DNA from 3 places in the Mesorhizobium sp. C399B genome. Region 2 is predicted to be linked to each of the others. Evidence: predicted binding sites of a transcription regulator. Region 2 holds the regulator's gene; each other region holds the start of a gene.

Region 1 (3,274 bases), 1.5 Mb from region 2:
TAGAGCAAAGGTCCGTGGCGTCACTCACCACCACCTTCTTCTCCTTGGCAACAGCGACACCAGTCCCAGCGATCACGATCGCCGCGCAAAACACAGCTACTCTCATCATACTCCCCACCGTTGCGCCTCCCCAAAAGGCTGAGCATGACGTTACGGCACTTTTAAATTAGCGCAAGCGAATATTAGCTTGCCTAGTCCCCTTCACATCGGCTCTGGTCGCCTCCCCAACCGTGCGGCACGGTGGATAAAGACAATCTAGCTGCCTCGTTGTCTACACGCGGAAAGCCTGCTCATAAGCACTTGCTGATAAGTGTAGCCTGCTATTATCTGCTCCAGAATGGATACCGATACGACCGCTATTCCGGCTGTCAGCAACGACCGAGACACTTCTGCTGCTCGCGAAAACGTCGAAGCGGGGCGTTGTAGTGAAACTGCCTCTTCTGGTCGGACAGCGCTTCGAGCTGGCTACTTTGATTTGCCTGCTGGGGCTTTCGCTGCAGAAGGGAAGGCATAACTGCAGCACTGCTGGCCTCTCCCCCACATGAAGGCTTGCGCGCATCGCTAGGCCACGGTGCCGGTAAAGTTGTACTCGACCGGCAAGGGAGTTGGTTACTCGTACTCCGAACGCTTGCATTCGATCAAAGCAGCCGCAACGCAAGGCCCTCGTTGTTGAACAGAACGAGGCGGTTGAAACAGTGAACTCGCTTCAAAACCACAGGGCGCTGACTCGTTTCGGAAGTAGGGAGCTTGCGACACACCCTCAACTCGACTTGATTTCTGGCGGCCTTTGGCGCGAGGCGTCGTCAGAAGTAACCGCGAAAGCAACAAAGGAAACGGACCCAACTGGTCCGAAAAACCGTTTGCCTGTTGTCAGCAAGGATCGGTCCCTCCATGCTCTGACCGCTGCAAACACTGGCGTGGAGAAGCCTCGATGTCACAGACCGATGAAAGTCTTATTACCGCTACCATCGAAGGTTACGTTTTGGCCATGTCCACCGGTGCCGAAGAAGGGCTGGGGGCAGCCTTCCACCCACGCGCATCAAACATCGGTAACTTCCAGGGCGCGGTCGAATGGCTGAGTGTCGATGCCCTATGTCGGCGAGGTGATGGGTGCGGGCTTGCCGCCGAACACCAGCCCCAACTGGACAGTCGCATCGCTCGACATTACGGGCGATGCAGCCACTGTGAAGGTTGAGGACGAATTTGGAACCACAAGGTTCACCGACTATCTTTCCCTGCTCAAGATCGCAGGAGAGTGGAAGATCGTTAGCAAACTCTACCACCTTCACCATTAGGACCGTCCAGATCACAGGCCAAATACCGCAAACTGGCGACCTTCAACCTGTCGTAGGTCTCCCAGCGCCTTTAGAGCTTGAGCTCACTCCTTAGCGCGTCGATTCGCTTCGAGGCCTCGGCTTTGCTTAGATCTTCAGCGTAGCTTCTGTCGTCGCCCGCCTGCTCACATAATGTTTTCAAGTAGGAAGCTTGCGACGGAGTCATTGGCTCGTCACCAGTCGTCCATTCGTCAGGATCCTTGCTGATAGTTTCGCTTTTGGCTCGGGGTGAAGTTTGCATGACGCTCTCCGTGTTGGGAACGGCACAACGTATTTGATCTGCTTTTGTTCCACATGCTTGAAGTGTGTGAAATTGCGAGGGCATAGGTGTTCACGACTGCAAGTTACCCGTGCTGGAAGAATCCGACGAGATTGCTTAGCTTCCGCTCGCGGTCGCCAACGATGAACCCGACGCCAACTCTGCGCGAGACATCGAAAGATCCTCCGCGCCCGCAATTTACCCCAACGGTGAGGAGACAATCCCCATGAAAGCAATCGTAGCGACGGACCAGACTGCAGGAACGGCCGGGATGAAGTTGGTGGAGCTGCCCGAGCCTCAGGCGGCAATTAACGACGTGGTCGTACAGGTTCATGCGGCAGGATTCGTCAACACCGAACTGGAGTGGCCCTCGACGTGGGCCGATCGAGCCTTCCGTGACCGGACCTCTTCGATCCTGGGCCACGAACTGGCTGGTGTGGTCACTGCGCTCGGCTACGGCACCACAGGGCTTTCTATCGGTCAGCGGGTGTTCGGCCTCGCGGACTGGCATCGCGACGGCACCCTCGCCGAGTATGTTGCCATGGAGGCCCGTAACCTCGCGCCGCTGCCCGGCGATGTCGACTTTACGGTGGGCGCTAGCCTGCCGATCTCCGGCCTAACCGCATGGCAGGGGCTGTTTCAGCATGGCCGCATCAAGGCCGGGCAGAGCGTTCTCGCGCATGGCGCTGCCGGTGCCGTCGGTTCGATGGTGGCGCAGCTTGCCAGGGAGGCTGGAGCCTATGTGATCGGCACCGGGCGGGCCGCCGACCGCCAGAAAGCGCTCGACTTCGGTGCAAATGAATTCCTCGACCTCGCAAAAGACACGCTTGAAGATGTAGGCGGCGTCGATCTGGTGTTCGATGTCATCGGCGGCGATTTCCAGAAGCGATCCGCAACGCTCGTCCGGGCCGGAGGTATCCTTGTCACAGTCGTTGGACCAACGGACATTCGACCTGCCGATGGCCTGACCGTTGACTTCGTCGTCGAGGCTGATCGCCCCCAGCTTTCTGAGATAGTGCAGCGGATCCGCGATGGACGACTGCGGACGAACATTGGCAAGGTTTCGAGCTTGGATGATGCCATCGGCACCTTCAACTCAACCGACCGACGTGCAGGAAAGACGGTTGTCCGCGTTCGTCCGTGAGAATTTGGGGCGGAGGCGGGTCCTCTCTCCTTATGGCCGCGTCGGCAGCTGACACGGTGAGGTGCAAAACAGCGCCTTTCGCGGGATGTAGTCATTGTAGCCGGGCGAGGAATTGGGGTCGTCCATCGTAACCCGATGAGCTGGTTTGCCAAACAGAGGAGGTCGAATCCTTCACGTGTTGAAAGGCCGCGATGGGGGCTCTGCAAGAGTGATACGATTGCCGTCAGGGTCTGCGATCTGGGCAATCTTTCCGTAATCACCCTCCGATTCACGTGTGAGCATTACGCCACTTTCTTCAAGCGACCTCCGGGCTTTGTCCATTTTGGGGACCACAATAGTCAGTCTGCCGGACCCAGCATTTTCCTTATCATGGAAGATTTGCAAGTTCGCGCCTGCGACGTTGCGCCATTGGATCAACCCGTCCATGGGACGATCATCAGGCCTCCGCTCGAAAAGCCGGGTATAGAACTCCTCCGCTTTCTCCATCCTTGCCGTGGCGAGCACGGCGTAAACTCCTTGGGTTTGCATTCACATCCT
Region 2 (3,274 bases):
ATAAATCACGCCTTGCGGCAAGACAAAGCGTTCGCGCATGGAGCGCAGCGGATCGGCGGCATCCATTGCTTCGATTGTAGCGAGATCGGGTGTCGTGCTCATGATCCGGCGCCCCTCCATGGACAAACGCGCGCGGCGGAGCCTGCCGCCCAAACATGCCGGCGATCTTGAGTGGTCGCCCTTGAACTGTCAAACATTATATATAATTCACCCATTGAAAGGCTTTGATATATAATGATCCGCCGAGCGTTTATGTCTGATGGATCACGATGCTGGATGACGAGCAGACCTCGAAGACGGAAGCGGCCTATCGCCTGCTCAGGCGCGATATTCTTGCGACCCGGCTGGCGCCTGCCGCGCCGTTGAAGCTGAGCACGCTGCGCAACACCTACGGCATCGGCTGGACGCCGTTGCGCGAGGCGCTGTCGCGGCTGGAGGCGGAACGGCTTGTGACCGCCATCAGCAACCGCGGGTTTGCGGTCGCTCCCGTCTCTCGGGCGGAGCTCGAGGATTTGGCGCGTGCGCGGCTGGTGGTCGAACTGCCCCTGCTGGTGGAATCGATCGAGGAGGGCGACCGTGAGTGGGAAGACGCGGTCGTTGCCGCCCACTATCGTCTCTCACGGTGCGGGTCTGTTCTCGACGATCCATCGGATGATGCGGTCGACGCGTGGTACGAAAAACACGATGCCTTCCATGCGGCGCTGCTCAGTGCCGCGACATCCAGCTGGCTGCTGCGCTTCAATGCGACGATTTCCGACCAATTGCATCGCCATCACCGCTTTCTGGGTCTGGCCCCGACGCTGCGCGCCGCCGCCGGCCGCACGGATGGCCACCGGAAGGCCGTGGCGGCCCTGCGCGACGCCGTGGCGATCGAACACCATACCGCCCTGATGGAAGCGGCCCTCGATCGCGACGTCGAACGTGCGAAAACTCTGATGACCGCTCACATCGGCTACACGCTGCAGGTCTATGCCCAGAGTGAACCCGGCGCGGATGCTGCGCAGCCCCGTCCGAAAAGGAAGCGGCGATCGTAGCCGACGACGCAGGGCACTTTGTCTTCGTTTCACCCCGTTGCCGGCCAACGACTACGAGCGCCGCTCGGCGGTGCCGAACGTCACGCTGAACAAAACGTCAACACATTCATTAAACTTTAAAAGGTTGCGGAACACAACTGGAACAGATAGTGTTTGTTCTGGGTTTGTTTTTTCTGATTCTGGTTTCAGAACCCCTGGGGGCCGCGATGCTGACGCGCAAACAACATGAGCTTCTGATGTTCATCCATGAACGCCTGAAGGAGAGCGGAATCCCGCCGTCCTTCGATGAGATGAAGGAAGCGCTTGACCTCGCCTCCAAGTCCGGCATCCACCGCCTGATCACGGCGCTTGAGGAGCGCGGTTTCATTCGCCGGCTGCCGAACCGGGCGCGCGCGCTGGAAGTGCTGCGGCTGCCCGACTCGATCGCACCAGGCCTCAATGCGGCGAGGAAGTTTTCGCCGAGCGTCATTCAGGGCAGTCTTGGTCAAACCGGCCAAGGGCAAGGCGGCCAAGGACAAGGCGCGATGGGCCAAGGCGGTATCGGCCGCCAGATCAAGCCGGGCTCGCCGTCGCGTTCGATGTCGGCCGGCAATGACGACGCCGTTTCGGCGGTGTCGATCCCGGTGATGGGACGCATTGCTGCCGGTGTGCCGATCGACGCCATCCAGCATCAGACCCATTCGATCTCGGTGCCGCCCGACATGATCATGGGCGGTGAACACTACGCGCTCGAGGTCAAGGGCGATTCGATGATCGAGGCCGGCATTTTCGATGGCGACACGGTCATCATCCGCAATGCCGACACAGCCAGCCCCGGCGAGATCGTGGTGGCGTTGGTCGACGATGAGGAAGCGACCCTGAAACGCTTCCGCCGCAAGGGCGCCTCGATCGCCCTGGAAGCCGCCAACCCGGCCTACGAGACCCGCATTTTTGGACCGGACAGGGTGAAGGTGCAGGGCAAGCTTGTCGGATTGATCCGGCGCTACTGAGCCGGCTTGGGTTTGTACTTTTCACGCTGGTTGTAAGGCGGCAGGCCGCGCGCTTCGCGGGAGAAGCGGCGTTGCTCGTGCCAGGGGCGATACGGCTTGTCGACGGCGAAGCGGATGGTTGGCGCTGCAGCTGCCGATTGCGGATCGAAGAAGACGGCGGCGCTGCCGTCGCGGGCCAGCTGTTTCTTCGTCACGACCAGCACCAGCGGGTCGCGGCACGGATTGTAGGCGGTGGCGTCATCGATGACGATCAGGCTCGCGAAGGCACAGGCCGGCCGCGCCGTCTTGCGGTCTTTGGCAAGGGCTACAATGGCTCCGGAAGGGTGTCGGGCGATACAGAGATCGCCCATGCAATAGAAGGGCGACCCGGGCGGCAGATCGAGCGGATCGAGATCGAACCGCGTATCTGTTGCCTCGAAAATCTCGGGCGGGATAATGGTTTCGGCCCGCAGCGCCCGTTTCCAATTGTCCGTGGTGAATTCGTTGGAGCGTTCGCGGTTGAGGGCGAGTTCGCCGCCACCTATCGGCATGGCCACCAGATGTGCGTCCTCGGATATGAGCACGTCGGGCGTAAGCACCTGCGGCACCGTCAACAGGCCGGCCAGCGCGAAAGGCACGGCCGCCAGCCTGAGCCAGGTGGTGGCCATGGTGGCGATGACGAGGGCGACCGCCACCAACAGCACCGAGCGGATGGAGATCAGCCCGACGGCGTCGACCGGCGAGCGCTCGGAAATCCAGGCCGATATAGCGATCATCGCCATCAGACCCTTGCCCATCACATAGAGGAACGGCCCGTCGGCGCCGAACGGCATCGCCAGTGCGCTGAGCACGGCAAAGGGCATGACGATCAACGAAACAATCGGCATCACGGCCAGATTGGCGATCAGGCTGAGCGGCGACACACGCTGAAAATGCCAGATGGCGAACAGCAAGGTTGCACTGCCGGCGATGATCGAGGTCATGGCGAGGCCGCCCATGGCCAGCGCGAATTTTCGCGACAGGAAGCCGACGAAGGAGCGCTTTGCCAGCGGCGTTCTCACCTTGTCGGCGCGGTAATCGGCCCAGCCGGCATAGGCGCCGACAAGGGCGGCGGTGGCGGCAAACGACATCTGGAAGCTGGGACCGACCACCTCGTGCGGCGACACCAGGATGACGGCGATGGCGGAGATCGCCAGATTGCGCATGGTGAGTGCGGCGCGATCAAACAGCACGGCGACAAGCATGACCGCCAGCATGATGAAGCTGCGCTCG
Region 3 (3,274 bases), 2.4 Mb from region 2:
GCAATGGTAAACGCCACATTAATAAGCCCGCCGAAACTCTCTCTGCAATGAAAAGAGTTGTACGATTTTTACGAATTCCCGCACCTTCAGTGATGCCGGACCTCTGCTATCCTCGCTCTTGTTCTGTCATCGCAATGAAGGACGACATCTTCGAGCAGCCGTCGCACACCTGTTGCATGAAAAAAGCTGTAGGCGTTTATAGGTGCCCGGGGAATCCGCCGTTTGTTTGCGTTGTGGAGCGGGACAAAGCAAGTTTCCTCACTCAGGCTGCCTACCGTGAAGCGGGGCACAAGCCCGACTTCCACGCGTTGCCGTGGGAAGCTGAACACAGGGCCGTCAAAGAAAGGCAGGTGAACGGGACGGCGCTCGCTGAACGGGACGGCGCTCGCTGAACGCGCCGGCTGCCTTCACGTTCACAACCGGCGCGCCGCTGGTGCGGCTTCTCAGGCGCGCTCCATCGCAGAAGGGAAGGCATCAGCTGCAGCACTGCTGGCCTTTTCCCACACGAAGGCTTGCGCGCATCGCTCTCCCACGGTGTCGGTAAAGTTGTTTACTCGACCGACAAGAGAGTTGGTTTTTCAAACTCCGGACGCTTGCGTTCCGATCAAAGCAGCCGCAACACACGGCCCTCGTTGTTGAACAGAACGAGCGGTTGAAATGGTGAAGTCGCGTCTACCCATTGGGCGGCGACTCGTTTCGGAAGTAGGGAACTTGCGACACACCTCAACTCGACCTGATCTTCTGGCGGCCTTTGGCGCGAGGCGTCGTCCGAAGTAACCGCGAAAGCAACAAAGGAAACGGACCCAACTGGTCCGAAAAACCGTTTGCCTGTTGTCAGCAAGGATCGGTCCCTCCATGCTCTGACCGCTGCAAACAGGCGTGGAGAAGCCTCGATGTCACAGACCGATGAAAGTCTTATTACCGCTACCATCGAAGGTTACGTTTTGGCCATGTCCACCGGTGCCGAAGAAGGGCTGCGGGCAGCCTTCCACCCACGCGCATCAATCATCGGTAACTTCCAGGGCGCGGTCGAATGGCTGAGTGTCGATGCCTATGTCGGCGAGGTGATGGGTGCGGGCTTGCCGCCGAACACCAGCCCCAACTGGACAGTCGCATCGCTCGACATTACGGGCGATGCAGCCACTGTGAAGGTTGAGGACGAATTTGGAACCACAAGGTTCACCGACTATCTTTCCCTGCTCAAGATCGCAGGAGAATGGAAGATCGTTAGCAAACTCTACCACCTTCACCATTAGGACCGTCCAGATCACAGGCCAAATACCGCTAAGCTGGCGATCTCCTGTCGTAGGTCTCCCAGCGCCTTTAGAGCTTGAGCTCACTCCTTAGCGCGTCGATTCGCTTCGAGGCCTCGGCTTTGCTTAGATCTTCAGCGTAGCTTCTGTCGTCGCCCGCCTGCTCACATAATGTTTTCAAGTAGGAAGCTTGCGACGGAGTCATTGGCTCGTCACCAGTCGTCCATTCGTCAGGATCCTTGCTGATAGTTTCGCTTTTGGCTCGGGGTGAAGTTTGCATGACGCTCTCCATGTTGGGAACGGCACAACGTGTTTGATCTGCTTTTGTTCCACATGCTTGAAGTGTGTGAGATTGCGAGGGCATAGGTGTTCACGACTGCAAGTTTACCCGTGCTGGAACAATCCGACGAGATTGCTTAGCTTCCGCTCGCGGTCGCCAACGATGAGCCGACGCCAACTCTGCGCGACGTCGAAAGACCCTCCGCGCCCGCAATTTACCCCAACGGTGAGGAGACAATCCCCATGAAAGCAATCGTAGCGACGGACCGGACTGCAGGAACGGCCGGGATGAAGTTGGTGGAACTGCCCGAGCCTCAGGCGGCAATTAACGACGTGGTCGTACAGGTTCATGCGGCAGGATTCGTCAACACCGAACTGGAGTGGCCCTCGACGTGGGCCGACCGAGCCTTCCGTGACAGGACCTCTTCGATCCTCGGCCACGAGCTGGCTGGTGTGGTCACTGCGCTCGGCTACGGCACCACGGGGCTTTCAATCGGTCAGCGAGTGTTCGGCCTCGCCGACTGGCATCGCGACGGCACCCTCGCCGAGTATGTTGCCATGGAGGCACGCAATCTCGCGCCACTGCCCGGCGACGTCGACTTCACGGTGGGCGCGAGCCTGCCGATCTCCGGCCTGACCGCCTGGCAGGGGCTGTTCCAGCACGGCCGCCTTCAGGCGGGGCAGAGCGTTCTCGCGCATGGCGCTGCCGGTGCCGTCGGTTCGATGGTGGCGCAGCTTGCAAGGGAGGCCGGAGCCTATGTCATCGGCACCGGACGCGCCGCCGACTGCCAGAAGGCGCTCGACTTCGGTGCAAATGAATTCGTCGACCTCGGAAATGACACGCTGGAAGACGTCGGCGGTGTCGATCTGGTGTTCGATGTCATTGGCGGCGACATCCAGAAGCGGTCCGCAACGCTGGTCCGGGCCGGAGGAACGCTTGTGACAGCCGTCGGACCAACGGATATTCGACCTGCAGACGGCCTGGCGATTGACTTTGTCGTCGAGGCTGATCGAGCCCAGCTTTCTGAGATAGTTCAACGAATCCGGGATGGACGACTGCGGACGAACATCGGCAAAGTCTCGAGCCTGGACGATGCCGTCGCCACCTTCAACTCGACCAAGCGACGCACGGGAAAGACGGTTATCCGCGTTCGTCCGTGAGAACTTGGGAGAGGAGGCGAGTCCTCTCTCCTTAAGGTCGCGTCAGGCAGCTGACACGGTGAGGTGCAAATCAGCGCCTGTCGCGGAATGTAGCCATTGTAGGCAGGCGAGGAATTCGCGTCGTCCATCGTAACCCAATGAGCTGGTTTGCCAAACAGGGGAGTCGAAATCCTTCATGTGTTGTAAGGCCGCGATGGGGGCTCTGCAAGAGTGATACGATTGCCGTCAGGGTCTGCGATCTGGGCAATCTTCCCGTAGTCACCCTCCGATTCACCTGTGAGCGTCACGCCACTTTCTTCAAGCGACCTTCGGGCTTTGTCCATTTTGGGGACCACAATAGTCAGTCTGCCGGACCCAGCATTTTCCTTATCCTGGAAGATTTGCAAGTTGGCGCCTGCGATGTTGCGCCATTGGATCAACCCGTCCATGGGGCGATCATCAGGCCTCCGCTCGAATAGCCGGGTATAGAACTCCTCCGCTTTGTCCATCCTTGCTGTGGCGAGCACGGCGTAAAATCCTTGGATTTGCATTCACATGCCTCGAGCAAATGCGGTGTTTGCGGGAACCTGCTTTGTACGTTT

Evidence for each region. The regulator LexA, encoded in region 2, represses DNA repair genes until DNA is damaged. The targets are predictions, from matches to a motif close to TGTTCNNNNTGTGTTCNG.
Region 1: NLY36_RS07015 (DUF3072 domain-containing protein) is a predicted target of LexA. The motif match lies at 1,610-1,627, and genes of this name have one in related genera.
Region 3: NLY36_RS20170 (DUF3072 domain-containing protein) is a predicted target of LexA. The motif match lies at 1,568-1,585, and genes of this name have one in related genera.

What each region holds. Positions count from the first base shown of each region.
Region 1 covers NZ_CP100472.1:1,479,929-1,483,202, forward strand. The annotation lists gene NLY36_RS07005 (hypothetical protein) at 1-109, opposite strand, end outside; partial or broken gene NLY36_RS07010 (nuclear transport factor 2 family protein) at 989-1,295, shown strand; gene NLY36_RS07015 (DUF3072 domain-containing protein) at 1,366-1,575, opposite strand; gene NLY36_RS07020 (NADP-dependent oxidoreductase) at 1,820-2,737, shown strand; gene NLY36_RS07025 (VOC family protein) at 2,909-3,241, opposite strand.
Region 2 covers NZ_CP100472.1:28,152-31,425, reverse strand. The annotation lists gene kynU (kynureninase) at 1-102, opposite strand, end outside; gene NLY36_RS00150 (GntR family transcriptional regulator) at 270-1,034, shown strand; gene lexA (transcriptional repressor LexA) at 1,241-2,023, shown strand; gene NLY36_RS00140 (ComEC/Rec2 family competence protein) at 2,017-3,274, opposite strand, start outside.
Region 3 covers NZ_CP100472.1:4,205,653-4,208,926, reverse strand. The annotation lists gene NLY36_RS20180 (hypothetical protein) at 1-392, shown strand, start outside; gene NLY36_RS20175 (nuclear transport factor 2 family protein) at 894-1,256, shown strand; gene NLY36_RS20170 (DUF3072 domain-containing protein) at 1,324-1,545, opposite strand; gene NLY36_RS20165 (NADP-dependent oxidoreductase) at 1,776-2,693, shown strand; gene NLY36_RS20160 (VOC family protein) at 2,867-3,199, opposite strand.